Regions from separate parts of the Colwellia sp. MB3u-4 genome, predicted to be linked through region 3. Evidence: predicted binding sites of a transcription regulator. Region 3 holds the regulator's gene; each other region holds the start of a gene.
What was found. Region 3 encodes FNR, which switches genes on or off when oxygen is low (the NO sensors DNR and NnrR bind a similar motif). Its sites were predicted from a motif close to TTGATCTAGATCAA; they were not measured.
Positions count from the first base shown of each region.

Region 1: the regulator FNR is predicted to act here: its motif matches at 1,849-1,862, upstream of clpB (ATP-dependent chaperone ClpB).
Region 2: the regulator FNR is predicted to act here: its motif matches at 5,230-5,243, upstream of H4J61_RS13745 (universal stress protein).
Region 4: the regulator FNR is predicted to act here: its motif matches at 5,164-5,177, upstream of H4J61_RS17740 (OmpW family protein).

Region 1 covers NZ_JACGVE010000080.1:6,711-14,568, reverse strand. The annotation lists gene clpB (ATP-dependent chaperone ClpB) at 1-1,751, opposite strand, end outside; gene pgeF (peptidoglycan editing factor PgeF) at 1,909-2,742, opposite strand; gene rluD (23S rRNA pseudouridine(1911/1915/1917) synthase RluD) at 2,732-3,709, opposite strand; gene H4J61_RS12210 (outer membrane protein assembly factor BamD) at 3,862-4,626, shown strand; gene glnB (nitrogen regulatory protein P-II) at 4,795-5,133, opposite strand; gene nadE (ammonia-dependent NAD(+) synthetase) at 5,345-6,187, shown strand; gene H4J61_RS12195 (GspH/FimT family pseudopilin) at 6,266-6,829, shown strand; gene H4J61_RS12190 (GspH/FimT family protein) at 7,158-7,751, shown strand; gene H4J61_RS12185 (TapY2 family type IVa secretion system protein) at 7,852-7,858, opposite strand, start outside.
Region 2 covers NZ_JACGVE010000086.1:57,840-65,697, forward strand. The annotation lists gene dinG (ATP-dependent DNA helicase DinG) at 1-320, shown strand, start outside; gene H4J61_RS13730 (magnesium transporter CorA family protein) at 394-1,353, opposite strand; gene H4J61_RS13735 (magnesium transporter) at 1,664-3,016, shown strand; gene H4J61_RS13740 (DUF21 domain-containing protein) at 3,041-4,135, shown strand; gene H4J61_RS13745 (universal stress protein) at 4,305-5,171, opposite strand; gene H4J61_RS13750 (hypothetical protein) at 5,363-5,566, opposite strand; gene H4J61_RS13755 (CaiB/BaiF CoA-transferase family protein) at 5,822-7,036, opposite strand; gene H4J61_RS13760 (bifunctional alpha/beta hydrolase/OsmC family protein) at 7,128-7,858, opposite strand, start outside.
Region 3 covers NZ_JACGVE010000079.1:599,077-606,934, forward strand. The annotation lists gene H4J61_RS12015 (ABC transporter ATP-binding protein/permease) at 1-1,446, shown strand, start outside; gene H4J61_RS12020 (DUF1415 domain-containing protein) at 1,560-2,108, shown strand; gene H4J61_RS12025 (hypothetical protein) at 2,344-3,132, shown strand; gene H4J61_RS12030 (glucosaminidase domain-containing protein) at 3,190-4,041, shown strand; gene uspE (universal stress protein UspE) at 4,408-5,340, opposite strand; gene fnr (fumarate/nitrate reduction transcriptional regulator Fnr) at 5,514-6,233, opposite strand; gene H4J61_RS12045 (sulfite exporter TauE/SafE family protein) at 6,312-6,974, opposite strand; gene ccoS (cbb3-type cytochrome oxidase assembly protein CcoS) at 6,978-7,223, opposite strand; gene H4J61_RS12055 (heavy metal translocating P-type ATPase) at 7,220-7,858, opposite strand, start outside.
Region 4 covers NZ_JACGVE010000090.1:61,019-68,876, forward strand. The annotation lists gene H4J61_RS17715 (5-(carboxyamino)imidazole ribonucleotide synthase) at 1-953, opposite strand, end outside; gene purE (5-(carboxyamino)imidazole ribonucleotide mutase) at 963-1,445, opposite strand; gene H4J61_RS17725 (acyl-CoA synthetase) at 1,789-3,420, shown strand; gene H4J61_RS17730 (Sua5/YciO/YrdC/YwlC family protein) at 3,567-4,112, shown strand; gene hemF (oxygen-dependent coproporphyrinogen oxidase) at 4,109-5,014, shown strand; gene H4J61_RS17740 (OmpW family protein) at 5,259-5,921, shown strand; gene aroE (shikimate dehydrogenase) at 6,049-6,861, shown strand; gene H4J61_RS17750 (hypothetical protein) at 6,883-7,116, shown strand; gene H4J61_RS17755 (gamma carbonic anhydrase family protein) at 7,126-7,671, opposite strand.

The DNA.
Region 1 (7,858 bases), on a different contig from region 3:
ATAGCATTTGATACTGAAACTACCGCTTCTGATTGCCCAATAACGCGTTTGTGCAGGTTATCTTCCATTTGCAATAATTTGTCACATTCACCTTCGAGCATTTTTGCAACCGGAATTCCGGTAGCTCGGCTTAACACGTCAGCTATTTCTACGTCAGTCACTTTGTTTCGCAGCAAGGTCATTTCTTGCATTTCTGCTTGGCTAGCCAGATCTAGCTGTTTTTCAAGATCAGGGATGCGACTATATTGTAACTCGGCCATGGTATTAAGATCGCCTACGCGACGAGCCGCTTCAAGTTCAATACGAGCATGCTCTAAATCAGTTTTAATCGCTTGTGTACCATGTAGTGCCGCTTTTTCGGTTTTCCAGACTTCATCCAACTCGTCATAACTGACTTGGCAAGTGCCGATTTCATCCGAGATGAGGTCCAAACGTTTTTTAGAGGCCGGATCAGAATCTTTTGATAAAGCCCTTTGTTCCAATTTCAGTTGAATTAAACGCCTTTCTAATCGGTCTAAGTTCTCTGGCTTAGAATCCATTTGCATACGAATACTAGAAGCTGCTTCATCAATAAGATCGATAGCTTTGTCGGGTAATTGACGATCGCTAACATAGCGATGAGATAAGGTTGCTGCGGCAACAATAGCGGGATCTGTTATTTCAACATTATGATGGAGTTCGTAGCGTTCTTTAAGACCACGTAATATAGCAATGGTATCTTCAACACTGGGTTCATCGACTATAATTTTCTGAAATCGACGTTCCAATGCCGCATCTTTTTCAATATATTGGCGATATTCATCTAATGTAGTAGCGCCAACACAATGCAAATCACCGCGTGCTAACGCTGGCTTTAACATATTACCGGCGTCCATAGCACCGTCACCTTTACCCGCGCCAACCATAGTGTGTAGTTCATCAATAAATAAGATGACTTGCCCTTCTAACTGGCTTAATTCACTGAGTACCGCTTTAAGACGTTCTTCAAATTCTCCACGATATTTAGCGCCGGCAACGAGTGCGCCCATATCAAGTGACAATACGCGTTTATTTCGAATACCTTCTGGTACTTCATGATCGACAATGCGTTGAGCTAGGCCTTCAACAATCGCGGTTTTACCAACACCTGGCTGACCAATTAATACCGGGTTATTTTTAGTGCGGCGCTGTAATACTTGAATGGTACGCCTGATTTCATCATCGCGACCAATAACTGGATCTAACTTTCCTTGCTCTGCTAGTTCGGTTAGATCAATGGTGTATTTATCCAATGCTTGACGCACTTCTTCCGCGTTAGCATCATCAACATTCTTACCGCCACGAATATGAACTATCGCGTCTTGTATACGTTGTTCACTCGCCCCTAAGCCTTTAAGAATTTGACCTAACTTACCTTTATCTTGTAACGCCGCTAGCATAAATATTTCTGAGGAGATAAATTTGTCGCCATGCTTTTGGGCAAATTTATCACAAAGGTTTAAAATATTACCCATGGCAGACGATAGCTGCACTTCACCGCCTGTGCCCGACACATGTGCTAATTCTTCGAGAGCCACTTCAACTTGCGATCTTAACGTTCGCACATTGATACCGGCACTTTTTAATAAAGGGATAATACTGCTGGCGTTTTGATTTAATAACGCAAGCATTAAATGTATTGGCTCGATAAATTGATGATCTTTACCTAATGCGATGGATTGCGCATCAGATATTGCTACTTGAAAAGCCTGGGTAAATTTTTCTAAACGCATTAATGTTCTCCTAGTGCCATGTTACTGGGCTTACAGTTTAGTTATCTATGTTATAAGGACACCAAGGAGGGTTTTCAAGAAAAGAGTCGCTAAAACTTTGACCTAAATCAACAGAACACTTTTAAATAATCACCTTATTTATAAGGGATAATTTTTACTAGAGTGAATGCATACATATTACGCTAGCCATACGCCCGGTTTTTCCGTCTCTGCGATAAGAATAATACTTAGCACTATGCTTATAAGTACAGTCTGCAATTTTAGTGATATTGGTAACCCCTAATGCCAAGAGTTGTAACTCGGCGATTAACTGTAAATTGGCCAGAAACTTTCCCTCTGTTCTGCCATTATTTAAAAATGGCACAGGTTGGAAAGCAGATTCAAATTTTACTGACATTTGACAGAATGCCTGTTTTACCTCTGGGCCAACTTCAAAAGCTTGAGGACCAATACAAGGGCCCATCCATGCGAAAATCTCATCGGCCGCACTATGCATTTTTCTAATGGTACGTTCGATTATATTTGCGGCTAGTGGTCGCCAACCTGCATGAATGGCCGCAATTTCGCTACCATCTTTATTTGATAACAAAATAGGTAAACAGTCGGCGGTCATTATGGCTAAAGCGATGTGCTGACTATGTGTTATCGCAGCATCAGCGACAATAGGCGTATTTTGATGTTTTTCAACAACAACGACATTATTACCATGAACTTGCTCTAACCATTGAATTTTTGTCATGCTTGGCAGGTAATCAAGTAACAAGCTTCTATTTCGGGCCACAGTATTGGGACAATCTCCCACATGATCGCCTAGATTAAAAGCATCAAACTCGGCTTGTAATTTTTCTGTGTGAGTACTATTTGATAATAAATGCGCTGAATGTTTAGATAATTGATCTTTACTAGGCATTAAGCGAGTAGTAGCAAAGGCCAACACACCTTCTGTTGGCCATTTAATACATTGTAAGTTATTAGATGAGTTAGTAATCACTATCGATAAGATGGATTTTGGTATCTTTACGCAACATATCAGCTAACGCCACCATATCTTCAGGTACATCAGCATGCCAAGTCATTTGCACACCTGTTATCGGATGATATAAAGATAACATTGCCGCGTGTAAGGCTTGGCGCTTAAATTGTTGTAACATTTCTCGTAACTCTTCAGAGGCATTTTTTGGAGGACGCGGACGGCCGCCATATACGGGATCACCCGCCAGTGCATGAGTAATATGAGCCATATGAACACGAATTTGATGAGTTCGACCCGTTTCTAAACGCAAGCGTAAACGGGTATGTAACCTGAACTTTTCCATCACACGATAATGCGTTACCGAAGGGCGACCTGAAAAAGTAACCGCCATATGAGTACGTTTTGTAGCGTGACGACCAATAGGCTGATCAACCAAACCACCTGCGGTCATAATACCACTGGCAATAGCTTCGTATTCACGGGTAATTTCACGCGCTTGTAGTGATTCAACTAGGTTAGTTTGCGCAGCAATCGTTTTTGCCACCACCATTAATCCCGTAGTATCTTTATCTAAACGATGAACAATACCAGCACGAGGTACAACATCTAACTGCGGGCAGTGATGTAGTAAGGCATTTAAAACTGTGCCATCAGGGTTACCTGCGCCAGGATGTACGACAAAGCCCGCAGGCTTGTTGATGACTAAAATATCATCGTCTTCGTACACTATGTTTAAAGGTAGATCTTGTGCTTGAAAGCGTACTTCGCTCTCAACTTGTGTATCAATGGCTACTTCTTCACCACCAAACATTTTTTCTCGTGGTCTATCGACAACTAGGCCGTCAACCGTAATATGACCGGCTAAAATCCATTCTTTTAACCGTGAACGTGAATAATCAGGGAACATTACAGCCAAAGTCTGGTCGAAACGTTTACCTAAGCATGATTCGGGAACCGTATCCCGGTGTTGAATTATCTCAGCCATCAAACTCTCTATTAATTAGCACTGTGCAAGGCAGGATTGCTAGGTTAGAATGCTATAGCTTATTTTACCTCTTTGCTAAAGCAATTACATTAAGTAATTATAGTGAGGAGGATATTTATTTTAACTAAAACAAAGTAGTGATATTGAAGTCTATGGAAAAAGTGACAATAAAAATAATGTGCCTTGCGCTAGTGTTAGCATTAACAGGCTGTTCAGGAACAAGTGAAAGAGATATTAAGAAGGTGCCAGATAAGTCAGCTCAAGCATTATTCTCTGATGCTAGAGCATCGCTTGATAATGGCTTATATCAAAAAGCGATCCAAATTTTATCTGCGATAGATTCTCGATTTCCTTATGGGCCAATCTCTCATCAAGTACAATTAGATTTAATTTATGCTTATTACAAAAGCGGTGATGCTGCGCAAGGATTGGCACTTACCGACAGATTTTTACGATTAAACCCAGCGCATTCAAACTTAGACTATGTCTATTATATGCGTGCATTAATCAATGTTGCTACCCAAGAAAATTTATTCCAAAATTTAGCAGGAATAGACCGTTCAGACCGTGATCCTACGGCGGCGCACGCTGCATTCAATGATTTAAAAATAGTATTAGAGAAGTATCCTAACAGTAAATATGCTGCAGACTCTCGCCAACGTATGATTGCCATTAAATCACGCCTAGCAAAATATGAGTTATCGGTTGCGCGCTATTACTTAAAGCGTGAAGCCTATGTTTCTTCGGCTAACCGAGGAAAATATATTGTTGAATATTTTTCTCCTAGTCCAGAAACAGAAGAAGCATTAGAAATTATGATTGTCTGTTATGGCAAGTTAGGCTTGAATGATTTACAGATTAATGCCAAACAAGTTTTAGCGGCAAATTATCCTAACAACCCACGAGTTGCTAAGTAACGCTTTAGTTTCTATGAAGATCGTCGTTCTTGCGCATTCAGGTGAACGCGACATACCCTTCATCGAGCGTATAGGGATTTACTAGTGTCTCGAAAGACAGGATGTTTGAGAGAAAGGCCTGAACATAAAATACCAGCTTAGTGCTGGTATTTTTTTAACAGGTTAACGCTAGATAGCTTCTTCGTCTTCTTCTCCCGTACGAATTCGTATCACCCTTTCAACAGCCGTTATAAAAATTTTACCGTCACCAATTTTTCCTGTTTGTGCTGTTTCTAAAATGGTGTTTACACAGCGATCAACATCTTCTGTCTTCACGACTATTTCCAATTTTACTTTTGGCAAAAAATCCACCATATATTCTGCGCCACGATAAAGCTCTGTATGCCCTTTTTGACGTCCAAAGCCTTTAACTTCTGATACTGTCATTCCCGTCACACCAATTTCGCCTAGTGCTTCACGTACATCATCCATTTTAAATGGTTTAATTATCGCTTCTATCTTTTTCATTTTACAGCCTATAGGTTGATTTACGCGTCAGCATTTTACTGATAATTATTATTATCTACATCACAACTGAATATCAAGTAATTGTACACAGAATTAACTTATACCTATAGTGCAAAAATTCTAATTGAAGATAGACTTTGTTACACTAAAGCTACCTGCTGGCATAAGTCAGCTTAAAAGTAACATGCCACATACTCCAGAAGGAAATATCATGAGCGCCCAGGCAATAATCAATGAAATGAAAGTATTACCTGAAATTGATGCTGCGTTTGAAATTGAACGTCGAGTTAATTTTATCAAAAAAAAATTAATACAATCGGGGCTTAAATCTCTTGTTTTAGGGATAAGTGGTGGCGTTGATTCCTCTACTTGCGGGCGTTTAGCTCAACTCGCTATTGACGCTTTGAATAACGAAAACGCTGAAAATCAACCGCCATATAAATTTATTGCTATAAGACTTCCCTTTGATATACAAGCAGATGAAGATGACGCTCAACTTGCACTTGAATTTATAAAACCTAGTCATAGTCTAACCACTAATATCTTTGCAGGCACAGAGGGTATACATACTGAAACCATCCGGGCATTACAAGCGGCTGATCTTTTAACCGCCAATGCTGCACAAGTAGATTTTTCCAAAGGTAATGTCAAAGCTCGTACTCGCATGGTAATGCAATATCATATTGCTGGCATATTAGGCGCCTTGGTACTAGGTACAGATCACTCAGCTGAAAACATTACCGGTTTTTTTACAAAATGGGGTGACGGGGCTTGCGATTTAGCACCTTTATTTGGCTTATCTAAACGTCAAGTTAAGCAGCTTGCCAGCAGTTTAGGTGCTCCGGCTCAGTTAATCGATAAAGCGCCAACCGCTGATTTAGAAGAGCTAGCGCCAAGTAAAACAGATGAAGATGCGTTAGGACTAAGTTACGACCAGTTAGATGATTTTTTAGAAGGTAAGAACACAGATAAATTAGTCGAAGAAAAAATAATTGCTATCTATATGAAAACGCAGCATAAGCGTTCAGAAATTCCAACGATATATGAAGGTTAATTAATTTAGTTTGGTAAATTACAATATTTTTGACTATACCTAGCACTGAAAAGGTTATTCAACTAAGGAATGGTTGTAGTGTCAAAATATAATGGATTTACGATTATCGAAACTATGGTTGGGTTAGCTATAATGCTAAGTTTGCTTTCCATTGGTGTTCCTAACCTAAATAACTTCATTGTTTACACCCGCGTAGACAATGAAATATCTACCCTGCATCGTCTGATTTTAATTACTCGAAATAGCGCCTTAAGCAATAACACTGGCGTAACTTTATGCCCGTTAAATAGCCAAGGAAGATGTAAAAACTTATGGCACCAAGAGCTGAGTGTATTTACTGACATTAACAATAATAAAGTATATGAGCCGGCACTGGATGAACAACTTATCGCTCAAAAAGGCGCAATAAAAGCTGGAGATAAACTACAATATGGCAAAACACGTATCGGCTTAACTTATGCTCCAACAGGGCATTTATTAGGCTGGGGACAGAACGCTACATTTAGTTATTGCCCTAAGTACCATAATGATAAAAACCGAGGTATTGTTGTAAGAAATTCAGGTAGGGCCTATGTTAGCGCAGCCAATAAAACTAACGGCAAGAATGTCAGGCGCACAGGAGTTAAAATAAAATGTTTTTAATTAACTGTTTTTCCAGTTTTTTTTAATGTTCATTATTATATTATGATGGGTGTAATATGCATTATTTTAATACCCGCTCAGTGGTATTTAATCCTTGTGTATACCTTATCAAGTTAACAACAGACGGAATTTACGACATAGCGATTAGCTGCTCTCAAGCTAAAATCACAGAACAGTAAAACACTCGCTTTAACAAGTGAGTGAAGAAAAAGTTAATATCCCTGATACCAAGGCTGTAATTAGCGCCGATGATTTAAACAAACTTTCCTAGCTGAGCTTAAGCAACAATGTTATAAGTAAAACATTAATCTTCACTAAAGTTGTCCTTGTGTCTAAGTTATCTATTAAAAAATCTCAACATAAAAAATTAATCAAAGGCTTTACTATTGTTGAGTTACTTATTGGCATTGCTATTATTGGAATATTAACAGCCATTGCTGGCCCCAGTTTAGGTCAGTTTATAGTAAAATTAAGAGTTGATAGTGAAATAAGTGAAATTCATCGCTTGGTATTAACAGCAAGAAACAGTGCTATCAATAGTGGTAAAAATGTCACCCTTTGCCCATTAAACGGCACAACTTGCAGCGACAACTGGCAAAATGAATTAAGTGTCTTTATCAATAGTGCAAGTACCTTAGTCAACAATAAGACTTATGACAGCGTAAATGAAGAGTTGGTTAAAGTTAAAGGGAAAATTGCTAGCGGTGACACGTTAACATTCAGTCAAGGTCTTATTATTTTTGCGCCAACGGGGCGGTTAGTCTCTGAGGGCAATAGCAACTTTAGTTATTGCCCTAAAGGTAATAGTAATTTATCGCGTGGCGTAGAAATATCTCTGTCAGGTCGGGTATACACGACTGCTGATACGAACAATGACGGTAAAGATGAGAATAGAAATGGTACTGAAGTTTCTTGTAGTTAATATGTGCCCAACAACTACTGGGCACAGTTATAAAATAAAATCACTTTCACTTTTCACTTTTCACTTTTCACTGAGCAATATTATTTAGGCGAACAGGCTATTAACGA
Region 2 (7,858 bases), on a different contig from region 3:
GTACGCAAAGTTTTTCTGAAGGCTTGGACTTACCCGGTCATTATCTCACTAATGTGATTATTACCAAGTTGCCGTTTTCGGTGCCATCATCGCCAGTAGAAGAGGCTCAAGCAGAATATATCACGGCTAAAGGCGGCAATCCGTTTATGTCTATCTCAGTACCTGAAACCTCGAAAAAGCTGATTCAAGCGACTGGACGACTACTGAGAAACGAAAAAGATTATGGTGTTATTATACTAATGGACCGGCGTGTGGTGAATAAACGTTACGGTAAAGACTTATTAAACTCTTTACCGCCATTTAAACGTATTATTGAGTGAAACGAGGCCTAGTTAAGAAACTATACCGGTTTAATTGGGTATAGTTTCCAATAAATTAGCATTTAACTATTTACTACAACCAACGTTTTTTCTTAAATATCATCAGCAGCACCACTGAAACCACGGCCATTACCCCTAATAAAATAAAGTAACCATTAGCTGCTTTTAGTTCAGGTATATATTCAAAGTTCATCCCATAGATACCGGCAAGAAAGGTTAAAGGCACGAATAATGCCGTGATCACGGTTAATACCCGCATAGTGGCGTTAAGTTGATGCGAGGTTACAGACATATAGCCATTGATTAAATCACCGCAAATATCGTAATACATTTGCGAAAGGCTCAGCAAACGGTCTAAACGTTCGCGTAAATCATTAACCGTATGGATTTCTTTATCTGTGATTAGATCAGTATCTTCATCATCTACATAAGCTTTGAGCCTTTCTCCCATGGTGACATGGTAGTTAAAAGTACGTCTTATTTTTACCAGTTGTGAGCGGTATGAGGTAATTTGTTTCATCATCTTGTCATTACCACTTGATTGAAAGTCATCTTCAATTTTTTCTAGCTCAGCTTCAAAACTAAACATTTCCTTTAGATAATAACCACAACTGCTGTGGAAAAGCCTCAGTGCCAAATGCACAGGGCTGCGCTTAAGGTATTTTTCACTGCTTTCGGCAAATAACTCGTTGATCGCTAATGAACTTTGCGGGTGACGGGTAATGAGTACACGTTTACCGATAAACATACTGATTTGCAAATGAGCAAATCTTAGGCCATCGTCATTGGCAATAATGCCGCGGTATAGCATAAAAATATAATCGTTAAACAACTCAATTTTAGGCGGATGGCGCTCACGAAGCGCATCATTTATCGCTAAAGGATGGCAATTAAACTGCGTTAATAGCCGTTTCTCTTCTTCTAATTCAACGTTATCAAGATCAATCCACAGTGTAGTATCGTCATTTTCTTGCCATTGCTTGATTAATTCACTGCTACCAAAGACAGTTTTTTTAGTTGCTGATATCAACATACATTTTATCATTATATACTCTCAATATGCCCCGAGTTAAACGGGATGATTATTACCCCTGACCTTTGATTTTATTGTTATAAAGTCAAAAAAGCAGCAATAAGCCAAAGCTAGAAAAATAGTGAACTAAATTAGCATTAAAACTAACTTATTTCTCCTTGATTGTAATACACTTGTTTTTAAATACGAATCTAATTCACCGAATATAATTCACTAAAAGTAATAACATAAAGTTAAGAGTAAATGACAAACAGTTACCCTCCCACACAAGGTCATATGCCTTTATTAAAACAACTTTAAGGATAAATAAATGTTAGAAAATCCCATTGATAAATTATCCTTAGTCATTGACGACATTCTCATTGCAGAGCATACGCAAGAAATTGTCCAGGTAATGCGCTCGGCCATTGAAACACTCGCGCCAGAACAATTTGCCCTGTTAATTGAAGCACTGCCACAAGATAAGCGTTTAAGTGTTTGGTCTACTTACCCTGAAACCATGCAAAGGTCTGCTTTTGTCGATATGGGACAAGGCACTCGAACCAGCTTAATTCAGGCGTTGAGCGACGAGGAATGTTTTGAGTTACTTGCTCAACTAGATGTTGATGAAGTAATTGAAATTGCAGAGGAAATACCAAGCCGTCTATTAAAGTATGCGATAAAAAACTTAGATGATTCACAGCGAAAACTTTATCAACAAGCACAGCAATTTAGTGTTGATGAAGTCGGTCACTGGTTAGATTACAATTATGTTCGCATTTCAGAAAAACTTAAAGTCACTAGTGCGCAGCTACTTTTACAAAAAGGTCTATCGCCCTATACCGAAGACTTTTATGCGGTCAATAAAGAAGGTGTTTTAACCGGCACTGTCGCCATTAATACGCTAATACAAAGTGACGGCGAAAGCACGTTAAAAACACTTTTTTCTGCTGAGATAACAAGACTTAATGCTAATGAAGAGTTAACAACTGCAGCGGAAACGGTCATATTATCAGGTAAAATGTCGCTACCCGTTGTGGATGAAAACGAACATTTTCTTGGCCGATTTACTGTCGAAACCGCTTATCAAGTAAAGCAAGAGTCGCAAACAGAGCAGATGACTACCGCCGCGGGTTTAAGTACCGACGAAGACTTATTCGCTAGTGTACGCACCAGTGCGAAAAACCGTGGCATTTGGCTTGGTATTAACTTACTGACCGCATTTTTGGCGTCTTGGTTTATTGGTTTTTTTGAAGCAACGCTACAACAAGTGGTAGCCTTGGCGGTATTAATGCCGGTAGTTGCCTCTATGGGTGGCGTATCCGGTAGTCAAACCTTAACGGTTATTGTTCGAGGATTAGCCCTAGGGCAGATAACAGAACAAAATAGAAAGGTGCTGCTGCGAAAAGAGTTAAAAGTGGGCGGGGTCAATGGCATCATTTGGTCTATTGTTATCGGCGCAATTACCTATTTTTGGTTTGACAGCATCGAATTAAGTTTCGTTATTGCCTTAGCGATTTTATTAAATTTACTAACCGCGTCTGCATCCGGCGTTATGATCCCGGCATTATTAAACAAATTAAATATTGACCCCGCCTTATCTGGCGCGGTTATTTTAACCACAGTAACCGATATTGTTGGCTTTGTGGTGTTTTTGGGGTTAGGTAGCTTACTGCTACTTTAGAAAAGTAAAAAAAGGAAAAAAGTAATGCCCGTAGAAACTATCACCTGGATTGCTATTGTGTTTTGTATTTCACAATCTGCCATTTTTTCTGGATTAAATTTAGCGTTTTTTTCACTCAGCAGGCTACAACTAGAAGTAGAAGCAAATAAAGGTAATAAAGCCGCCATAACGGTATTAACACTGAGAAACGATTCTAACTTTTTATTAGCGACTATTTTATGGGGCAATGTGGGGATTAATGTTTTGTTAACCATGTTGTCTGACTCGGTACTTGCGGGTGTTGGCGCCTTTTTGTTCTCAACCATAGTGATCACGGTGGTGGGTGAAATTACGCCTCAGGCTTACTTTTCTCGCAATGCGTTAAAAATGGGTAGCATGCTCGCGCCTATCATTCGCTTCTACCAGTTTCTGCTTTACCCCGTTACTCGCCCAAGTGCGCTAATACTTGACGCTTGGTTGGGCAAAGAAGGTATTACCTATTTAGCAGAAAGTGAATTAGGCAGTATTATTAAAGAGCACATTAGCGCTGAAGAAGCTGACTTAAACCATGTTGAGGGTATTGGCGCACTGAATTTTTTTGCTTTAGATGAAATTAGAGTCACAGAAGAAGGTGAAGTTATTGACCCTAACTCTATTATTGCCTTGCCAACAAAGCTTGATTTACCCGTTCTGCCAGATACTTATTCTGGCCCCAACGATCCATTTTTAACTATGCTAAATCATTCTGGTTATAGTTGGGTGGTATTAACCAACCTCGAAGGTAAACCTTTACTGGTTATTGATGCTGATGGCTTCTTGCGTAGCGCACTGTTTCAGTCAGAAAACTTTGACCCTTACAATTTTTGTCATCGTCCGGTGGTTATCACTGATGAAACGACATCGTTAAATGAAGCTATTTTAAAAATGAAAGTAAGTACCTCTATTGATAAAAACTTCGACGGCGTTATTGAACACGATGTGCTGCTGGTATGGGGTGAAACTAAACGTATTATTACCGGTGCAGATATATTTGGCCGTTTACTTAAAGGTATGCTGCCCCCGATGCAAGATACCGATAATGCCACGGTAAAAAATAAAACTGAAAAAAGTAAAGCTAAACCAAGTAAAGACGAGAAATAAGCATCTAATATAGCGCTGAATCATCCTTTTTCAGCGCCCGTTTCGGCTATTAGTTTCGGCTATAAATAGCATAGCCGAAACGCTTGGTATTAGTTCTGCTCATAGTCCTGATCAAAGTCCTGGTCAAAGTCATAAAAAACAGTGATCATTGAGGTTAAATAGCCGCTAGTTATTCTGGTTTTAGGGCTAGCACGTCTGATTTTAACAAGCTTAAAATTTTCTCGGCGGTATTACCTAACACTTTTGCTTTCAAACCTTTTCGACCAATAGTACCAATAACCACTAACCCTGCTTTTTGCCGTGCCGCAATACTGGGGATTACTTTTTCGGGTTCACCAGCCTTAATAAAAAAATTCGCGACAGGAATGTCATATTCTGCCGCTAACTTTTCAATTTTATGCTTTAGGGTTTTCCCTGCTTTAATTTCTAATTCGTCTTTGTATTGTAAACCTAAGTCACGTAAAAATTTTGAAAATTGTAAGGTATAACAGACAAATAATTCTGCGTTGTTCGCTTTAGCAAATTCTTTCGCTGCAGTTAATATCTGATGATTTAGTGTTTGTTTACTTTTACGCTTAGTCTCTAAATCAATAGCGGCTAAGACATTTGGCGATTTACGCCATTTATGATCACTGACAATAAATATCGGCGCTGGGCACGCGCGTAATAATTGCCAATCGGTAGATGTGTATAAGAAAGTCTCAGTGCGATGGGCTGTTTTAACTACCATTGATAGCTGGTGTTGTTTTGCGTAGTCACTTATCCAATGGTCAATACGCTTTTCCCATACGACTTCATAACTGTAATCAATGTCGTCAGGCACTAAGGTCTTGAGTGATTTTTCTGCGTTATAGGTGACCGCATCGATTACCGCTTGTTTAATATTTTGTGGATCATCTTGAATATGACGTAAACTTTGATAACAAAAATAAACAATATGCAATGCTTGGCTTTTAGTTTTAGCCAGTTCACAAGCTCGTTTTATAGCGACTTGTTTGCTGTCTGATAAATCGGCAACAACGAATATTTTACTCATAATATCTTCTTTTATTTATAGGTATAAATTAAAAGTAGCATACAAAAATTTATTTACTTTGATATAAAACAACTATCTAAAAATTAATGACGAGGAGTTATTGATCACGATAAATTTAACATCTGGGCAGATGATTTTAAGAGTTAAGCAGGTCATTATAGGCGAGTGTAATGCTTAACTTGCCCAGGTATTTAATCTTCAACTTTTGCTTTATGTTTTTTATTAAAATAAAGATATAAAAAGCCAGCGATAACAATATTTAAGATACAACGCAATACCTCAGCGAGTTGAATATTTGCGTCTGCTAAAGCATATATCAAGTCAACCGCAGAGCCAAACCCTAGTATGATCGCTATAATAATAAATATTTTTTCTAAAGACATTGAATTAGACATGGGTTTCTCGATAAACATAACGACATTAAGCGACATAAAATGATAGTGGCTTATTAAAACAGTTCTGCTCTTGCATTTCGCAATCAAACCGAACTAGCTAAAGGCTAATTATACAGGTTAATATGCAGATAATTAGTATATAGGTTAATAACCTACTTAACCTATATACTCGCTTTATTTAAGGTAAAAACAACAGAGCACACTGATTTAAGCGCTTATTTTTACAAAAAATACAAACAATGCAAACAATAAAAATTACGCCACAACACCCGCTTGCAATAACGCGGCAACTTTCTCGTCATTATACTGTAAAAACTGCGTTAAAATCTGTTGGCTATGTTGGCCAATATTCGGCGCGGCGTGTTTATATTGTAATGGCGTATCCGATAAGTTAATAGGTGATGCCACGGTTTTAATTAGCCTACCGTCTTTATCCGGTACTTGTTTTACCATCTCGCGATGGTGTATTTGTGGGTGGTTAAATATTTGCTTTAAGGTATTTACTGGTCCACAAGGTACCGCGATTGCTTCTAATATCGTGACCCAATAATCTGTGCTTTGCTTAGCGAGAATAAGCGCTAAAAGCGGCACAAGTTCAATACGGTTTTCGACCCTATGTTGATTAGTTTTAAATAAGGCATTGTTTGCTAATGCTGAGCACTGAGCGGCCTGACAAAATCGTTCAAACTGTTGATCATTACCTATCGCTAATATCAAGCTGCCATCATTAGTCGCGAAGGTTTGATAGGGCACAATATTGGGGTGAGCATTGCCTAAACGCTTTGGATTTTCACCTGTGGCTAAATAGTTCATGCCTTGATTAGCCAGTGTTGCCACTTGTACGTCAAGTAAGGCAATATCTATGTGCTGGCCTTTGTTGGTATGCGCTTTAGCGAGTAATGCCGCAAGAATAGCATTCGCGCTATAAAGCCCGGTCATTACATCAATCACGGCCACGCCAACTTTCATCGGTTCGCCATCAGCAGCACCGGTTAAACTCATTAAGCCACCCTCACCTTGGATCATGGCATCGTAACCAGCTTTATGTGCGTATGGGCCATGTTGACCAAAGCCAGTGATTGAACAATAAACTAATTTAGGGTTGAGTTTTTTTACTTGCTGATAACTCAAACCATATTTTTCAAGACCACCCACTTTATAGTTTTCAATTAAGACATCGGCTTTAGTGATCATGTCTTTTATCACTTGTTGACCTTGTCGCTGGGTTATATCAATAGCGATTGACTGTTTGTTGCGGTTTGCACTGTGGTAATAGGCAGCTTGGGCAGGTTCATTACCATGCGCTGGTTTAATAAATGGAGGACCCCAGTGACGGGTATCATCACCTTTTTTTGGTCTTTCTACCTTAATAACGTCAGCACCCATATCAGCAAGCATTTGTGATGCCCAAGGCCCGGCCAAAATTCGGCTTAAATCAACAACTTTAATACCCTTTAACGCTTCAGACATATCCCAAACTCTACCCTTTACATTGTTGCCATAACAATGATGATCTTCTATCTGCCAATGATAATTTATCATCAGCAGTTAGGCTAATTTTTTATGCTTGATTAAGCAATGTACTCACCACTTTGACATTATTGTGCAGCGTTTTATGTACTGGACATTTATCTGCTATGGCTAAAAATCGCGCGTATTGAGCTGTTTCTAGCTCGCCAACAAAGCTAATTTTCCGCACTATGGCTTCAATACCCTGACTTTCACTTTCACATTTTTGACAGTCTTGTTGGTAATCTCGACTGTGTGTTAGCTCCACTTTAATATGTTTGATAGCCAAATTTTTACGCTCGGCGTACATACGTAAAGTCATGGCGGTACAAGCGCCTAAGCCCGCTAGCAAATGCTCATAAGGATCAGGTCCCATGTTATTACCACCAACACTTTCTGGTTCATCAGCAAGCCAATAGTGGCTATTGGTGCTGACGTGTTGAGTAAATTTATGGTTTTTTTCTTCTACGATGACGTGGCCTTTAGCGACCTCATTTTTGTCAGGCTTACTGCTAGCAGTTTCCGCAATATGTTCAGTAATATGGTTAGCATTGTCCGCGTAAGTAATATATCGCCCTGCCCACGCCGCGATTACATCAGCAGCATATTCAGCATCACGTTTATTGGTCAGTAAATGGTCGGCATCATCTAAACTAACAAAGCTCTTAGGATGTAAGGCGGCTTGGTATATTTTCTCCGCTTCGCTGATATTTACCGTGCTGTCAATTGGCGAGTGCATAACTAAAAGTGCTTTTTTTAGTTGACCAATATGACGGGTATCGT
Region 3 (7,858 bases):
TTTCAGCACCTACATAAGTTAGATTTAGACTTTCATTTAAATCGCCAAACCGGTGGATTATCGCGTGATATTGACCGTGGTACCTCAGGTATTAATTTTTTAATGCGCTTTATGGTGTTTAATATTATCCCAACCTTAATTGAAATTATCATGGTGGTGGGTATTTTGTTCTTCAATTATGGCATTTGGTTTGCGCTAATTACCCTATCTTCTATTGTGTTCTATGTGGTGTATTCTGTTTATGCGACAGATTGGCGCACACGTTTTATACGCGAAGCCAACAAGGCAGACTCATCAAGTAACACACGTGCTATCGACAGTTTACTTAATTATGAAACGGTAAAATACTTTACCAATGAAGATTTTGAAGCAAAAGCATATGACAGCCAATTAGCGACTTGGGAACAGGCGAAAATGAAGAATCGCTTATCTTTATTTGCCTTAAACGGTGGCCAAGCCCTTATTATCTCTTTTTCGATGACCGCTATGTTGGCATTAGCAGCATACGAAGTTACTTATGGAAAAATGACTTTAGGTGATTTTGTGCTGATCAACGCTTTCATGATGCAACTATTTATTCCGTTGAACTTTTTAGGCTTTGTTTATCGTGAAATTAGAGGCTCATTGGCCAACATTGAGCATATGTTTGACCTGATGCTAAAGAAACCGAAAGTAGAAGACAATGACGATGCGGACACTTTGGCCCTATCTGATGCAGAAATTAAATTTACAGATGTATCGTTTGCCTATGATATAAAAAGACCCATCATCAAAAATATATCATTTACTATCAAGTCAGGACAAAAAGTGGCGGTCGTTGGTGAAAGTGGATCAGGCAAATCTACCTTAGTTAAGTTACTGTTTAGGTTTTACGATTGTGACAGTGGCAAAATAACCATTGATGGGCAAAATATACGTCAAGTAACTCAGCACTCGCTGAGAAAAAATATTGGTATTGTGCCGCAAGATACCGTGTTATTTAACGATACACTTTTTGCCAATGTTAATTATGGTGCACCTGAAGCCAATGAAGAAATGGTTAATAAGGCTTTTAAGCTAGCACATTTATCTGACTTTGTTAGCAGATTACCCGATGGCGCAAAATCTATGGTAGGAGAGCGCGGCTTAAAACTCTCAGGTGGTGAAAAACAACGTGTTGCTATTGCCCGTACTATTTTGAAAAACCCTCGTATTTTGGTGTTTGACGAAGCAACTTCCTCACTTGATAGTCAATCAGAACAAGCAATACTCAGCGCCATTAAAGAAGTTGCCGAACATAGAACTAGTTTGGTGATCGCCCATCGACTATCCACGATAGTGGACGCGGATAATATTATTGTTATGCAACAAGGTGAGATTGTTGAGCAGGGTACACATCAAGGTTTATTGGTTAAAAAAGGCTATTACCACAAAATGTGGCAACTGCAACAAAGTGATAACAGCTAATAGCCTAGCGGTTGTTGAGCACCAGTAATAGCAGGTTAGTAAGTCAATACCAGTAGCCAATACCAGTAAGCCAACACCCATACGTAAATAAGTAGAATATTGAGTAAGTTGTTATGAGCACAAGAGATGAAGTTGACCAAACCAAACAATGGCTAGAGCAAGTAATTATTGGGCTAAATTTTTGTCCATTCGCAAAAAAAGAGTTTGTTAATCAAACTATTCATTATTTTACTAGCGATAAAGAACAGCTAAAGTCAGCGCTAGTTGAATTTTTATCGCAATGTCACTACTTACATGATAATCCTGAAATAGAAACGAGTTTATTAATCTATAATCAAGGTTTTAGAGACTTTAATCGCTTTTTAGACTTGGTTGATTATGCCAATGACATTATTGTTGATCATAGTTTTGAAGGCATATTCCAAGTGGCTACCTTTCACCCTGAATATTGCTTTGCTGAGGCTGATTATGACGATGCGGGCAATTTCACCAATCGTTCTCCCTATCCCACCTTACATTTAATTCGTGAACACAGCATGGAAAAAGTGCTTAGTGTCTATAAAAACCCTGAGAGCATTCCAGATAATAATATCGCTTTAGCCAAGAAGAAAGGCGCTCACTATTTTAAAACCTTGTTGATGAATATCAAAAACAATGCTTAGCCTTTTATAAGGTTAAACACTGTTATTAGCAAGTCAGTTTCAAGGCATCAATATCGCCGGTAAATTGGTATTTATGCCGTCAAGTTAACGGGCTTACCCTATAACCTTGGTAAACTGGATAGGATGAATGTTAATAACTTTTCTCTGCTTATTCACAGGCAGTGGTGAATTACGATATACTGGTAGCAATTAAGACAAGCGTCACTGATACGCTTACTCATTAGGTAATATTTTTGTGGAAAAACTTCCGGTTGAAAACGTTGGTGGTAGTGTCGAAGAAGCTGTAAAAGGTGAATATAGCCTTGATGTAGCGACTATATTGAAAGAAGGCTGGCAAATAACCTTAAAATCGCGCATGGCGATTAATTTGGGACTGTTTACCTGTTTGATGATTGGCATGTTGGTTTCATTGTTAGTGAGCAGCCAGTTGGGTGGCATTGAAGTGGCTATTCAAGATCAAAGATCAGCGACTTTACTTAATATTATCGTTACTTTAGTGGTTTATCCTTTTATCGTTGGTGTTGAAATGATGGGTATTTTCCATTCAGTTGGCTTAAAAACCAGACCAAAATTGGTTTTTGGCTTTTTAAAACGAGGCAGCTGGGTTGCTGTTAGTGCCTTATTAACCTCAACTTTGGTTACCATAGGTTTAACATTATTTTACTTGCCTGGCATATTTTTGGCGGTAGCCTTGTCACTCGCGTTGCCTTTGGTGGTAGAAAAAAAAATGTCACCTATAAAAGCCATTTCAATAAGCATTCAAGCTACGCGTTTTCAATGGTTCAAAATTTTCGCTATTTATCTGATACTGGCTTTGGCTGTACTGATATCCGCTTTACCTGTTGTAATGTCCGGTGAATCTGAATTTAGCTTTATCGCTATCGCATTTTTCTTATTTTGTTTAGCTTATATAGTGCCGTTGTTTTATAACGTAAAGGGAATTTTATACCGAGAAATATTTGGTTTACAGATGGAAATAGCCGCTGATCAAACCAAGACCATAAATGACACCTTTTCGGCCTGATTTACCGCATTTTTTCAGTAAATTAGACTAAAAATAATGCTATAAGGAGCTATTAGCTTGACGATATTTAATAAGCAAAACCTTTTAGGTTTTATTTTTTTAGTTTTGCTGAGTGTGGGTTTAATCGCACCCTTTACCTTCTTACCTTTGCCTGAAAGTACGCCGACTGAAGAGCCAGTGCCGGTAGCACCGAAAGCGGTTAAGAAGGTCATTAAAATAGTTGAGCAACCGTTACACACGGTCACTTTACCCGACTTTGCTAAAATTCGTGATGTAAAAGAGAAGAAACGTCGTTTTTTTGCTTTTATTAAACCCGCAGTACAGGCTGAAAATAAAAAAATACTGATCTTGCGTGCTGAAGTGGCGCGCTTAATTGCGCAATTAAGCTTAGAACAGCCCTTTAGTGCGGAAGAACACACGTTAGTAAGCAGTTTGAGCAAAAAATATAAAGTCAGTGAAAAGTTTTCTTTGTTAAGACAATTATATGAATTACAGCTTAAAATTGACATTATTCCATTAGCCCTTGTTTTAGTGCAAGCGGCCAATGAATCTGCTTGGGGAACCTCTCGTTTTGCTCGAATAGGCTTAAACTTTTTTGGTGTGTGGTGTTATAGGGAAGGTTGCGGCATGGTGCCAGGTAGCCGTAATACCGGCGCTAAGCATGAAGTCGCCGCTTATAGCTCTATTAGTTTAGGTGTCGCACGTTATTTGCACAATATTAATACTAACGGTGCCTATACGGTATTTAGATCGATTAGAGGCCAATTACGCGATCAAAACCAACCGCTAGCGCCAGAAATTCTTGCAACAGGATTAATGCGTTATTCTGAACGTGGCATAGATTATGTGTTGGAATTAACTGATATGATCCGCCATAATCGACATTACTTCGCGCTATATAATAAATAAGCGCTATGTAAATGTGCTATTCCTAATTTAGGTATAAAAATAGATTTATAAATAAATTCAAATATCATGTCGGTTAAAAAATTTTCGCTTGAATTGCTTTGAAAAAGTAGTACTTCTTCAGTTTTTTATCAGCAAAAGTAATCACCTCTAACTTATTGATAACCTTATTTTTATGCTGTCAAAGGTAACCTTTTTTCATTATTTACCTTAAGGACATATCGTCATATACTTTTGGCTAAAGGCTGTTAAAACTTCAGCGCATAATCTAGTTTAAGTTATTAAACAAGAAAAGTTGAACTAGGCGTTTAATGACCCAATTCAACTTTATGCTAGTGATGCTAGTGATGCTAGTGATGTTAGCTGATATTAATCTACATCAAGTGGTGAAATGTAACCATCGGGTTTTAATGCTAATACATCACAATTTAGCCTATCAATAACATGCTCTGCGGTGTTACCAATTAGCGCTGCCGATAAACCGGTACGGCCAATAGTACCAAGAATGACTAATTCTGCATCTAATTCAGCCGCTATGCTTTGAATGATATCTTCCGGTAAACCCTCTTTAATATGGGTGTTTTCTGGCGCAATATTAAAGGCAGTTGCATGTGCTAACATCGCTTTTTGATGATGTTTTAACATCGAGCGATTATAATCACTGGCATTAAACTCTGGGATTTCTATGGCGATATTTACTGGCGTCCCCGGGAATGAGTTAACTAGGTGTAAATTAGCTTTCATGACTTGGGTCAGCTGTTTAGCTTCTGCAGTGATTTTGTTATTAAGTGCTTTATGTTCTTCCTCTTCACTACCAATGTTTAACGCCGCAAGAATATTACCGTTATCAGGCCACAAATGCTCTTTCACGAGTAAAACAGGGCAAGGACATTTGCGCAGAATATGCCAATCGGTAGGCGTAAATATCACAGATTTGAATTTGTCGTGTTGATGAGTCCCTTTAATGACAATGTCATAACCATTATCGAGTACTTGAGCAATAATTTGCTCAAAGGGACGGTTATGCCATATAACCCGACAATCGATAGAAATTCCGCTTAAATCAAGATCAGCGAGTAAAGACTCTAGCCATTGAGTGCGATCATTAATAACTGATTGGCGCATGGCTTCACGCTCATCACTTGACAGCATGGTGGTCATTTCATAAGAAAAATCATAGATGGTCAAAAATGCGGTAATGCTAGCGCCTGTTTTACGCGCTAATTCTATCGCTCGATTTACCGCTTTCTGCTCTTCTGTTGTTGGGTCAACAATCGCGAGTATTTTTTGATACTTTTCCATGGCTAATTCCTTTATCAATTGTCTACTAGTGTTATAACAATAGTCTACTTTGAGGCAATAATAGTTGTCTTAAATCAAATTATTATGCTATCGGTGATAAATAATATTTCACGCTAAGCATAGCGTGAAATACCTTAATAAGGCAATGTAGAAAAGCAGGTGTTAGCGTGACATTAAAGTGCGGCGCATGCGTTTAATTTGTCAAAACTTAAAATAGTAATGAGTTTACCATCAACGGCAATTAAACCATTTTTATGAAAGCGGTTAAGCAAACGGCTGATGGTTTCAACCGTTAAACCAATATAGTTACCAATATCACTGCGGGTCATAGATAAACGAAACTCAGATGGAGATAAACCACGGGCATGGTAACGAATACTTAAGGTACTGATAAATGTTGCTAGTCGTTGCTCGGCATTTTTACGATTAAGTAATGTTAGCATTTCTTGATCTTCACGGATCTCAGTACTCATCATACGTAAAATTTGTTTTTTTAATTTTGGCATGCTGTTCGATAAATTATCGAGCGTATTGTAAGGGATCTCACAAACCATTGAGGTTTCTAGTGCTTTAGCGAAACTTGGATGTTGAGCATTGGCAATAGCATCAAAGCCAAGCAAATCACCCGCTAAATGAAAACCAGTAATTTGTTCTTCACCGTGTTTACTAATGGTGTAGGTTTTAAATGTGCCCGAACGTATGGCGTATAGCGCATGCATGGGTTGACCGTCGTTAAATATTTGCTCACCTTTATGGATCGGCAGCTTACGGTCGATAATATTATCTAACGTTTCTAACTCTTTATCATTGAGAGAAAAGGGTAAGCATAATTCACTAAGACTACAGTTTTGGCAGTGAATATGTTGATGAATAGTGCATGATTTATAACTCATAATATCCTTTAAAATTTTTCATGATGTACGCATGATTTTTTCCATGACTTTTTATATATAATGTCCATATCAGGTACGTTATATATATAAAATAAGTATAGTATAGATGCCGTATGAAATCACTAAGCTGGCTGCTATCTTTCTAAATAGTGTATGACTCAATAATGATTTAATACTTATGGTGCCTAGTGATACTGAAAGTAAGGCAGGCAAGGTGCCTAGTCCAAAGAAAAACATGATCAAGGCACCATCAAGGGCATCGGCACTAGCCAATGCCCAAGTTAGTGTAGAATATACCAAGCCACAAGGTAACCAGCCCCATAGTGCGCCTAAAGCGAAAGCACTTTGTACGTTTTTAATGGGAATAAATTTTTTAGTCTGTGGTGCTATGTAGCGCCAAATATTTTTACCTAAATGTTCGACGCGGCTTAACCACATAAACCACTGGCCTAAATACAAACCTAATAAGATAAGAAAAACACCCGCAATAGTTTTTAACAACGAAACAGGTAATCCGATATTTTTGGTCGCCATTGAACTGGTGAATGCGACAAGAGCGCCAATAAGACTATAAGAGGCGATACGACCAAAGTTATAGGCCAATATAATGGCGTGTTTTTTATGACGAGAGGTATCAGAAATCGCCGTCGTCAGCATGGTGCTAATACCACCACACATCACTATACAATGGCCTGAGCCTAATAATCCGATGATAAATGCGGAGAAAAAATCAAGGCTCATAAACTATTTTTTGACCTGTGCGTCTGCTTGCTCTGGTGAGGTATTTTTTTTGTCTATCTGTGTTGTTATTGGCGTAGCATTATTGTTTTGATGAATGCTTTTTTTATCATGATCATCTTCAAATAAAATGCTCATGCCTTGCTTTTCTAAATCATCAAATTGCTCAGTTTTTACCGCCCAAAAAAAGAGATAAATACCAATAGCGGTAAGTAAAATAGCAATGGGAATTAATACGTATATCACACTCATTTTTTTAATAACCTTAAAGAATTACTTACCACTAGTATTGAACTGGCCGACATGCCAATGACTGCCATATATGGCGCTATATAGCCCATAACCGCTAATGGCAATACAATGGCATTATAACTAAAAGCCCAAAGGTAATTTTGCTTTATAATTCGCGCAGTATTTAACGATACCTGTCGCAGTGTTTGCACACCTTTGAGTTTATTGTTCAGTAATATCACATCCGCACCACTTTTAGCAATATCAGTGCCACTGCCCATGGCAATGGACAAATGCGCCGCGCCCAATACTGGGGTATCGTTTACGCCATCACCTATCATAGCTACAGCATGCGAGGCTTGCTGTAGTTTAATCGCGTTGACTTTGTCTTGTGCAGACAAATCTGCTTGTACGCTATTAAGGTGCAGCTTTGCTTGTAATTTATCACAGCCTTGTTGATGATCACCCGATAACATGACAGTTTTAATGTTTTCATGATGTAAAAAATCAATTAATGCCTTAGCATCTTCACGCAGACCATCATGTAAATAAAATTCAGCAACTAAGTTATCATCTTGCATTAATACGCACTGCGCACTGTGCGCACTGTTGTCATTATTACTGAGCAGCCATGAGTTTTTACCAATTCTGTAATG
Region 4 (7,858 bases), on a different contig from region 3:
TCATTGGGTACTTCATCTTCACCCAAGATATTAATCATGGCTGATGGACGAATTAACTCAGTACTGCCAAGTGGTAAATCACATACCGCACGTAAATGGTTTTCAAATTGACAAGTATCTGCACCTTGTTGGGTCCAATGACCTGAGTTGTGTACGCGAGGAGCAATTTCATTTACCAATAATTGCTCGCCAATTTGGAAGAATTCAATGGCTAATATACCAATGTAATTTAACTCTTTTGCTATGCTATCAAACACCTGTTTTGCTTGTGCTTGTAGCGCTTCATCTATTTCAATGGCAATTGACACACTCAGCACGCCATTGGTGTGATGGTTTTGAGTTAAGGGGTAAACTAGGGTATTACCTTGACTGTCACGCGCGCCAACTAACGAGACTTCGCGATCAAAAGGCACCATTTGTTCGGCCACTACTGCATGTTGAAGGCCTTGTACGCCACCATCGAAAAAAGCTTTAATATCAAGCCAAATGTCTTCCGCTTGTGCTTTATCTTTTAATCGCCATTGACCTTTACCATCATAACCTGCCAAAGCGCTTTTTAAAATTAACGGCATAGACAAGTTATTTAAAGCTTGGTCAAAGTCTGCTTTGGTCGCAATAATTTGGTGTTGGGCATTGGCCACACCGCACTTGATGAGCAGATCTTTTTCTAATCTTCTATCGCCGCCGACTTTAATGGCTTGGCTGCTCGGGCGTAGTTTTCCAGACGCTTGGCAAAGTGCAAGTGTTTGGTGATCAATATGCTCAAACTCAGCCGTGATAAAGTCAGCGAACTCAATGCCTTGAGTTAATCCACCAAAAACAATGTCAGTTGAAAGCGGGTCAACCACAGTGTCTGAGCCAACATCAAAAGCGCGTATATTGATATTTAAAGGCTTAACCGCCAAGGCCATCATACGAGCCAGTTGGCCAGCACCTAATACTAAAACATTCATTTAGCTAGCCTATTCTGCAGGGTTTGGGTTATCAAGGATTGTTTGTGTTTGCTCTGCTCTAAATTTTTCAACAGCAGCTTGTACTGCCGGGTCAGAAAGACCAATAATTTGAGCGGCTAATAAGCCAGCATTGGCCGCACCTGCCGTGCCAATGGCTAATGTACCAACCGCAATGCCTTTTGGCATTTGTACAATAGAGAGTAATGAGTCTTGACCATTTAAGGCTTTTGATTGCACGGGCACACCCAAAACTGGCAAGCTTGTATAAGCCGCGGTCATACCAGGTAAATGCGCGGCGCCACCTGCGCCACCAATGATAACTTGAATACCACGATCTTTAGCGCCTTGTGCATACTCAGCAAGTAAATGCGGTGTTCTATGTGCAGAAACCACTTTTGTTTCATAAGGTACATTAAATAGATCTAACATTTCAGCAGCGTGCTGCATGGTTGGCCAATCTGACTTTGACCCCATGATAATCCCAACTTTCATACGCGTAGTGCCTTTTGATGAGGTGATTTGAAACCTAACGTTATGCTTAAGGCGGTAATGTTAGGTGAAATTTAATACCATTTTAATACCATATTGTAACGTGTTTGAAAATATTCTGAAATGACAATTCTTTCATAGCATTTATAATTTTCTTTGATGTAGAACGGGTATAGACCAAAGGATAATTTTTTAATTTAATTATTGGCGTATGATTATTTTAAATTGTAAAGCCGAACATAATATAAAATCACAGCGTTATACTAATTTAAAGAATGAATGAATTTACTTATCATTAAGTTAATTAGTATTAAGAGTCGCTTCGGTAAAATAAATGAGGAAAGAAATGAGTAACATTTATAGCCAAAGTTTAGACAAGGTTGCTGCTAACAGTCAGCCACTAACACCAATAAACTTTTTAAATCGTAGCGCTGATGTCTATCCAGACAAAATTGCAATTATCCATGGTAAGCAAAAATTTACCTATCAAGAATATCGTAAGAATGTTCGTCGACTCGCCTCAAGCCTCATTAAAAATGGGGTGAATCCAGGGCAAACCGTGAGTATTATGGCCGCTAATATTCCGGCATTTTTGGATGCCCATTATGGTGTGCCACTAACGGGTGCTGTGCTTAACGCGATTAATATTCGCCTCGATGCGGAAAATATCGCTTTTATTCTTGATCACGCCGAATGTGATGTACTGTTTACCGATACCGCATTTTCCGGTGTGATTAAACAAGCATTAGCACTGTCAAAGCGTAAACCTTTGGTGATTGATATTGACGATCCAGAAGGTCCAGGCGGAGAGCGCCTTGGTACCATGGAATATCAAGAGTTACTGGCTCAAGGCGATGAAAATTTCACTGGCTCATTGATTCATGATGAATGGCAAGCTTTGGCGCTAAATTACACCTCAGGCACTACGGGTAATCCTAAAGGTGTAGTTTACTCACATCGCGGTGCTTACTTGAATTCTCTTGGCCATAACTTTGTTTGGCCGACCGACAGCAAGACCAATTACCTATGGACTTTGCCGATGTTCCATTGCAATGGTTGGTGTTTTCCTTGGACGATAGTGGCTGTTGGCGGTACGCAAATTTGTTTGAGGCAAGTTGAAGTAGGCGCTATCGTTAATGCGATGATTGAGCATAAGGTCAGTCATTTTTGTGGCGCGCCAATCGTGCTTAATATGATTTTAAATGCTGACGAAAGCTTGCTGGCGCAATTACCTAAAAATATTAAAGCGATGACTGCTGGTGCTCCGCCACCTGCCGCGGTTATTAAGGGCATTGAAAGCTTAGGCATTGAAATCACCCAAAGTTATGGCTTAACTGAAGTTTATGGGCCTTGTGTCGTGAGTGAGTGGAAAGATGAATGGAATGAGCGCAGCGATGATGAACGGGCAGCATTAAAAGCGCGCCAAGGTGTGCGTTATATCACGCAAGAAGACGTTGATGTGCTAAATCCGGATACTATGGAGCCTGTTCGCCCAGATGGAATCACTATGGGTGAAATAATGTTCCGGGGTAATAGCACGATGAAAGGCTATTTGAAAAATGAAAAAGCCACAGAAGAGGCTTTTGCTCATGGTTGGTTTCATTCAGGAGACTTAGCGGTTAAACATCCAGATGGTTATATTGAAATTCGTGATCGTTCGAAAGATATTATAATTTCTGGGGGTGAAAATATTTCATCAGTCGAAGTAGAAGGGGTGTTATATACCCATCCAGCCATTTTAGAAGCCGCCGTAGTCGCCAAAAAAGATGAAAAGTGGGGAGAAACTCCCTGTGCATTTATAGCACTGAAACGCGGGCAGACGTTGACAGAACAAGAGGTAATTCAATATTGCCGTGAACATATGGCGGGCTTTAAAGTACCTAAAACCATTGTTTTTAGCGAGTTGCCTAAAACCTCAACCGGTAAAGTGCAGAAGTTCGTGCTTAGGCAGAAAATTAAAGAGCTGTTTGAAGCTTAATTTATTATTAGCGTTGGACGGGGGTTAATCCAAACGGTAAGAGTTTACAGACTCTTACCGTTTTTTTTTACTAGCCATGTTGTTTGTCAGTAAAAAACGTATAATCATCATTAAATTAATTTTACTAAGCGCCATCATAAAACGCCATGACGACAGCATTAGAAACATTTCAACAGGGTGGGATTTTAGCTTACCCAACCGAGGCCGTATTTGGTTTAGGCTGTGATCCTGATAACGATGAGGCAATTGAAAAGCTGCTGTTGATCAAGTCACGTTTAGTAGATAAAGGCTTAATACTACTTGCGGGTGATTATAGACAACTTTTACCTTATATAGATGAGTGTAAAATACCTCAAGACAAACGCCTGGCGATATTATCTCGCTGGCCCGACGGCATTACGCAACTAGTGGCTAAAAATGCTAACACTTCTAGGTTGTTGACGGGGCGCTTTGACACTATTGCGGTGCGTGTTACTAGCCAGCCAGACGTTGTGGCACTATGTCTCGCCACTAATAAGCCGATTGTTTCTACGAGCGCGAACTTAAGTGGTAAACCTCCGGCCAAAACATGGCAAGGAATTCCCAATGAACTCGCTAATAAAATTGATTTTATTATTAAAGGAAAAATTCTAGGCTTTGATCAGCCTTCTACTATTATTGATGCATTATCTGGAGATGTTATTCGCTCATGAGCACTATAAATATTAATGTTGTTGTTGAATTTTTAAAATCGTTGCAAGACCAAATTTGTTCCGCGTTAGAGGCTGCCGACGGTAGTGGTAAATTTATTGAAGATAATTGGCAGCGCGCTGAAGGCGGTGGTGGCAGAACCCGAGTACTCACAAATGGTAGCGTTATCGAGCAAGGCGGGGTCAATTTTTCAGTGGTTTCTGGTGATAAGTTACCACCATCTGCAACAGCACACCGTCCAGAATTGGCTGGCCGTAAATGGCAAGCTTGTGGTGTGTCATTAGTTATTCATCCTAAAAATCCTTTTATTCCAACATCTCATGCCAATGTCCGATTTTTTATTGCTGAAAAAGAAGGTGAAGAACCTGTGTGGTGGTTTGGTGGGGGTATTGACCTCACGCCTTTTTACCCGTTCAAAGAAGATGTTGTGCATTGGCATCAAACGGCAAAAGATATTTGTCAGCCTTTTGGTGACGATGTTTATCCAAAATATAAAAAGTGGTGTGATGAATACTTCCATTTAAAACACCGCAATGAAACTCGTGGCGTTGGTGGCTTATTTTTTGATGATCTTAATAAATGGGAATTCGATAAGTGCTTTGATTATATGAAAGCAGTTGGAAAAGGCTTTCTTGATGCTTACATACCTTTAATAGAAAAGCGTAAAGCAACGCCCTTTGATGATAATCATCGTCAATTTCAACTTTATCGTCGTGGCCGCTACGTTGAATTTAATTTAGTTTTTGATCGCGGCACCTTATTTGGTTTGCAATCAGGTGGCAGGACAGAATCCATTTTGATGTCAATGCCGCCACTGGCACGTTGGGAGTATAATTTTCAGCCGGAAGCTGGCAGCCCAGAAGCAGCACTACAAGACTATTTAGTACCGCAAGATTGGTTATAACCTAGCATTGCCGCTTGTTGTTTATTAACCTAGCAATCCACATCAACAGAAAAGTTCGCTGTAGGTGTGGTTGCTAGGTTAAGTTACCCAAGTTAAGTTTTTAATTTCAAGACCATTAAAGCCTATTTTTTTAGGGTTTATGATAAAGCTTGAGCTAGATCAAACTGTCGAAAACCAGGCGCGCGTAAAATTACCTTAGTGAACAAATTTAATATTTTTTCTATTTATAAAAGGTAACGCTCTAATGAAAACCTCAGTAATTAATGGACTCATCCTCTCCGCTCTTACATTATCTCCCCTTGCACTGGCTAACCAAGCTGGCGACTTTGTCGTTCGTGGTGGCGCCACTATGGTTGATCCTGCCAGTAATAAAGCTAACGTGTTCCTCGATGGCGCTGATTCAGGTTTAGATGTCTCAGCGGATGGTGATACTCAGCTTGGTGTTAATTTTGTATATTTTTATGATAAAAACTGGGCTATTGAACTCTTAGCCTCAACCCCGTTTTCTCATGACATAAAACTGCATGCCGATGGCGCAACCACAACGCTTGGTAAAATATCTCATTTACCACCGACATTAAGTGCACTGTATTACTTTGATACTCACTCAGCGTTTAAGCCCTATGTGGGTGCGGGTATCAACTATACAATTTTCTTTGATGAGAAGTTTTCTTCCACTTATAAAGAGGCCGGTTTTAGTGCTTTAGACTTAGACGGGTCGTTCGGACTGTCTGTTCAACTTGGTGCTGATTACCAACTTGATAAAAGGTGGTCATTAAATGCTTCCGCTCGTTATATTGATATTAATACGGATACCAGTTTTAAAGTAGGTGGTAGTGTTAATGGCAGTGCTGAAGTTGAAATAGACCCCATGGTTTATTCACTGATGTTAGCTTATAAATTTTAAAGAGACTTTAACCTTATTCAACACGGGCCAAAGTGATGAAAAAAGCAGTTACCCAGTGACTGCTTTTTTGTTTTCATTGTTTAACAACTAGGGTAGTCTACCGCTAAACATTTAAGCTAGTAATCTTATGGATCAGTATCGCGTATTTGGTAATCCTATCGCTCAATCAAAATCTCCCTTTATTCACCAACAGTTTGCGCTACAGTCAAAGCAAACAATGAACTACCAAAGTGAGTGGGTTGCATTAGATCAATTCGACAATGCCGTAAAAGAATTAATCGCTAACAATGGCAAAGGCGCCAATGTCACCGCACCATTTAAAGAACAAGCATTTGCCCTGTGTGATGAGTTGAGTGAAAGAGCCAAGTTAGCTGGCGCAGTGAACACCTTAATTTTTTCTAATGGAATTATTTATGGTGATACTACAGATGGTTTAGGCTTAGTTAGTGACTTACTCAGGCATCAAGTGCAACTGCGAGATAGTAAGGTGTTATTACTCGGTGCTGGCGGAGCCGCAAAAGGTGTTGTGCAGTCAATATTAGCGCAGTCTCCTCAATCATTAACCATTGCCAATAGAACATTAAGTAAAGCACAGGCTATTACTAGCCAGTATCCTAATAACGCTATTGATGCTATTACTTTCGCAGAGACCCATAACTTAGCATTTGATATTATCATCAATGCCACATCAGCAGGTCTATCCGGTGATAGCTTACCGATATCAGATCACACAATTAAAAGTTCAACAGTTTGTTATGACATGGTCTATGGCAAAGAGCCAACCGCATTTTTAAAACAAGCAAAACAGCTAGGTGTTGAACATATTATTGATGGCTTAGGCATGTTAGTGGGGCAGGCTGCGGCAAGCTTTCATTTGTGGAGAGCCGTTAGCCCAGCAGTAGAGCCTGTACTTGTCTCCTTAAGAGCTCAGTTAAAGTAATGAAAGTGAAGCGAGCATAAGGTGAACCAAGCAATTTTATTTAATGATGATCTACATTTTGATCAGCAGCATGATGCTTGGTCTTTTACCGGACAAGTTTCAGGACAGCGTATAAGGTTATATTTTCATTCTATGCAGCTAAAGAAATTAACCGAAATTGATGATGGCACTAAATTTGATTTAGAAGAAGTAACAGAAAGCTGGCTCGAGGAAAACGAGCCAGAAGGTAATGAAATACATATAGAGTTGGAGTAACCTCAAAGGTTAATGGTTATCAGCTAAGTACTCAGCTTTTAATTCAACATAGTTTATTGCAGACTGTTTGAGAAAATCAGCTTCACTCTGCTTTAACTCTCTCGCTTGTTTAACTGGGTTACCAACATACAAGTAGCCGCTTTTAAGTGTTTTGTTTGGCGGCACTAAACTACCCGCACCGATAAACACATCATCCTCAACAATAACACCATCCATAATAATAGCGCCCATACCAACCAGTATTCGGTTACCCAAAGCACATCCGTGTAACATACACTTATGACCAACCGTAACATCGTCACCAATAACTAAAGGGTTACCATTGGGATTACCGGTACTTTTGCGTGTGACATGTAAAACCGTACCGTCTTGTATATTAGTGCGAGCGCCAATGGTAATTTTGTTCACATCACCTCTAGCGGCAACTAAAGGCCAAACACTAGTATCATCACCTAAGGTAATGTCACCAACAAGTACGGCCGTTTCATCAACATAAACGGCATTACCTAATATAGGAGTAATGCCATGATAGCTTCGAAAATTATTTTTCTGCATAAATAAGATATTTTAGATGACTGATATAGCTATCTTAGCAAAAAAAGCCATTAAACAGCATTTTTCAATGCACTGAGTCACTCCTGGTACTTAGCGGTTAAGACAAAGTGACTTCAAAGACACAATATAGCTGGGTGATTTTTCAGCGTATCGAACATTAAAAACCCAGCCACAGCAAGGGTTGTAT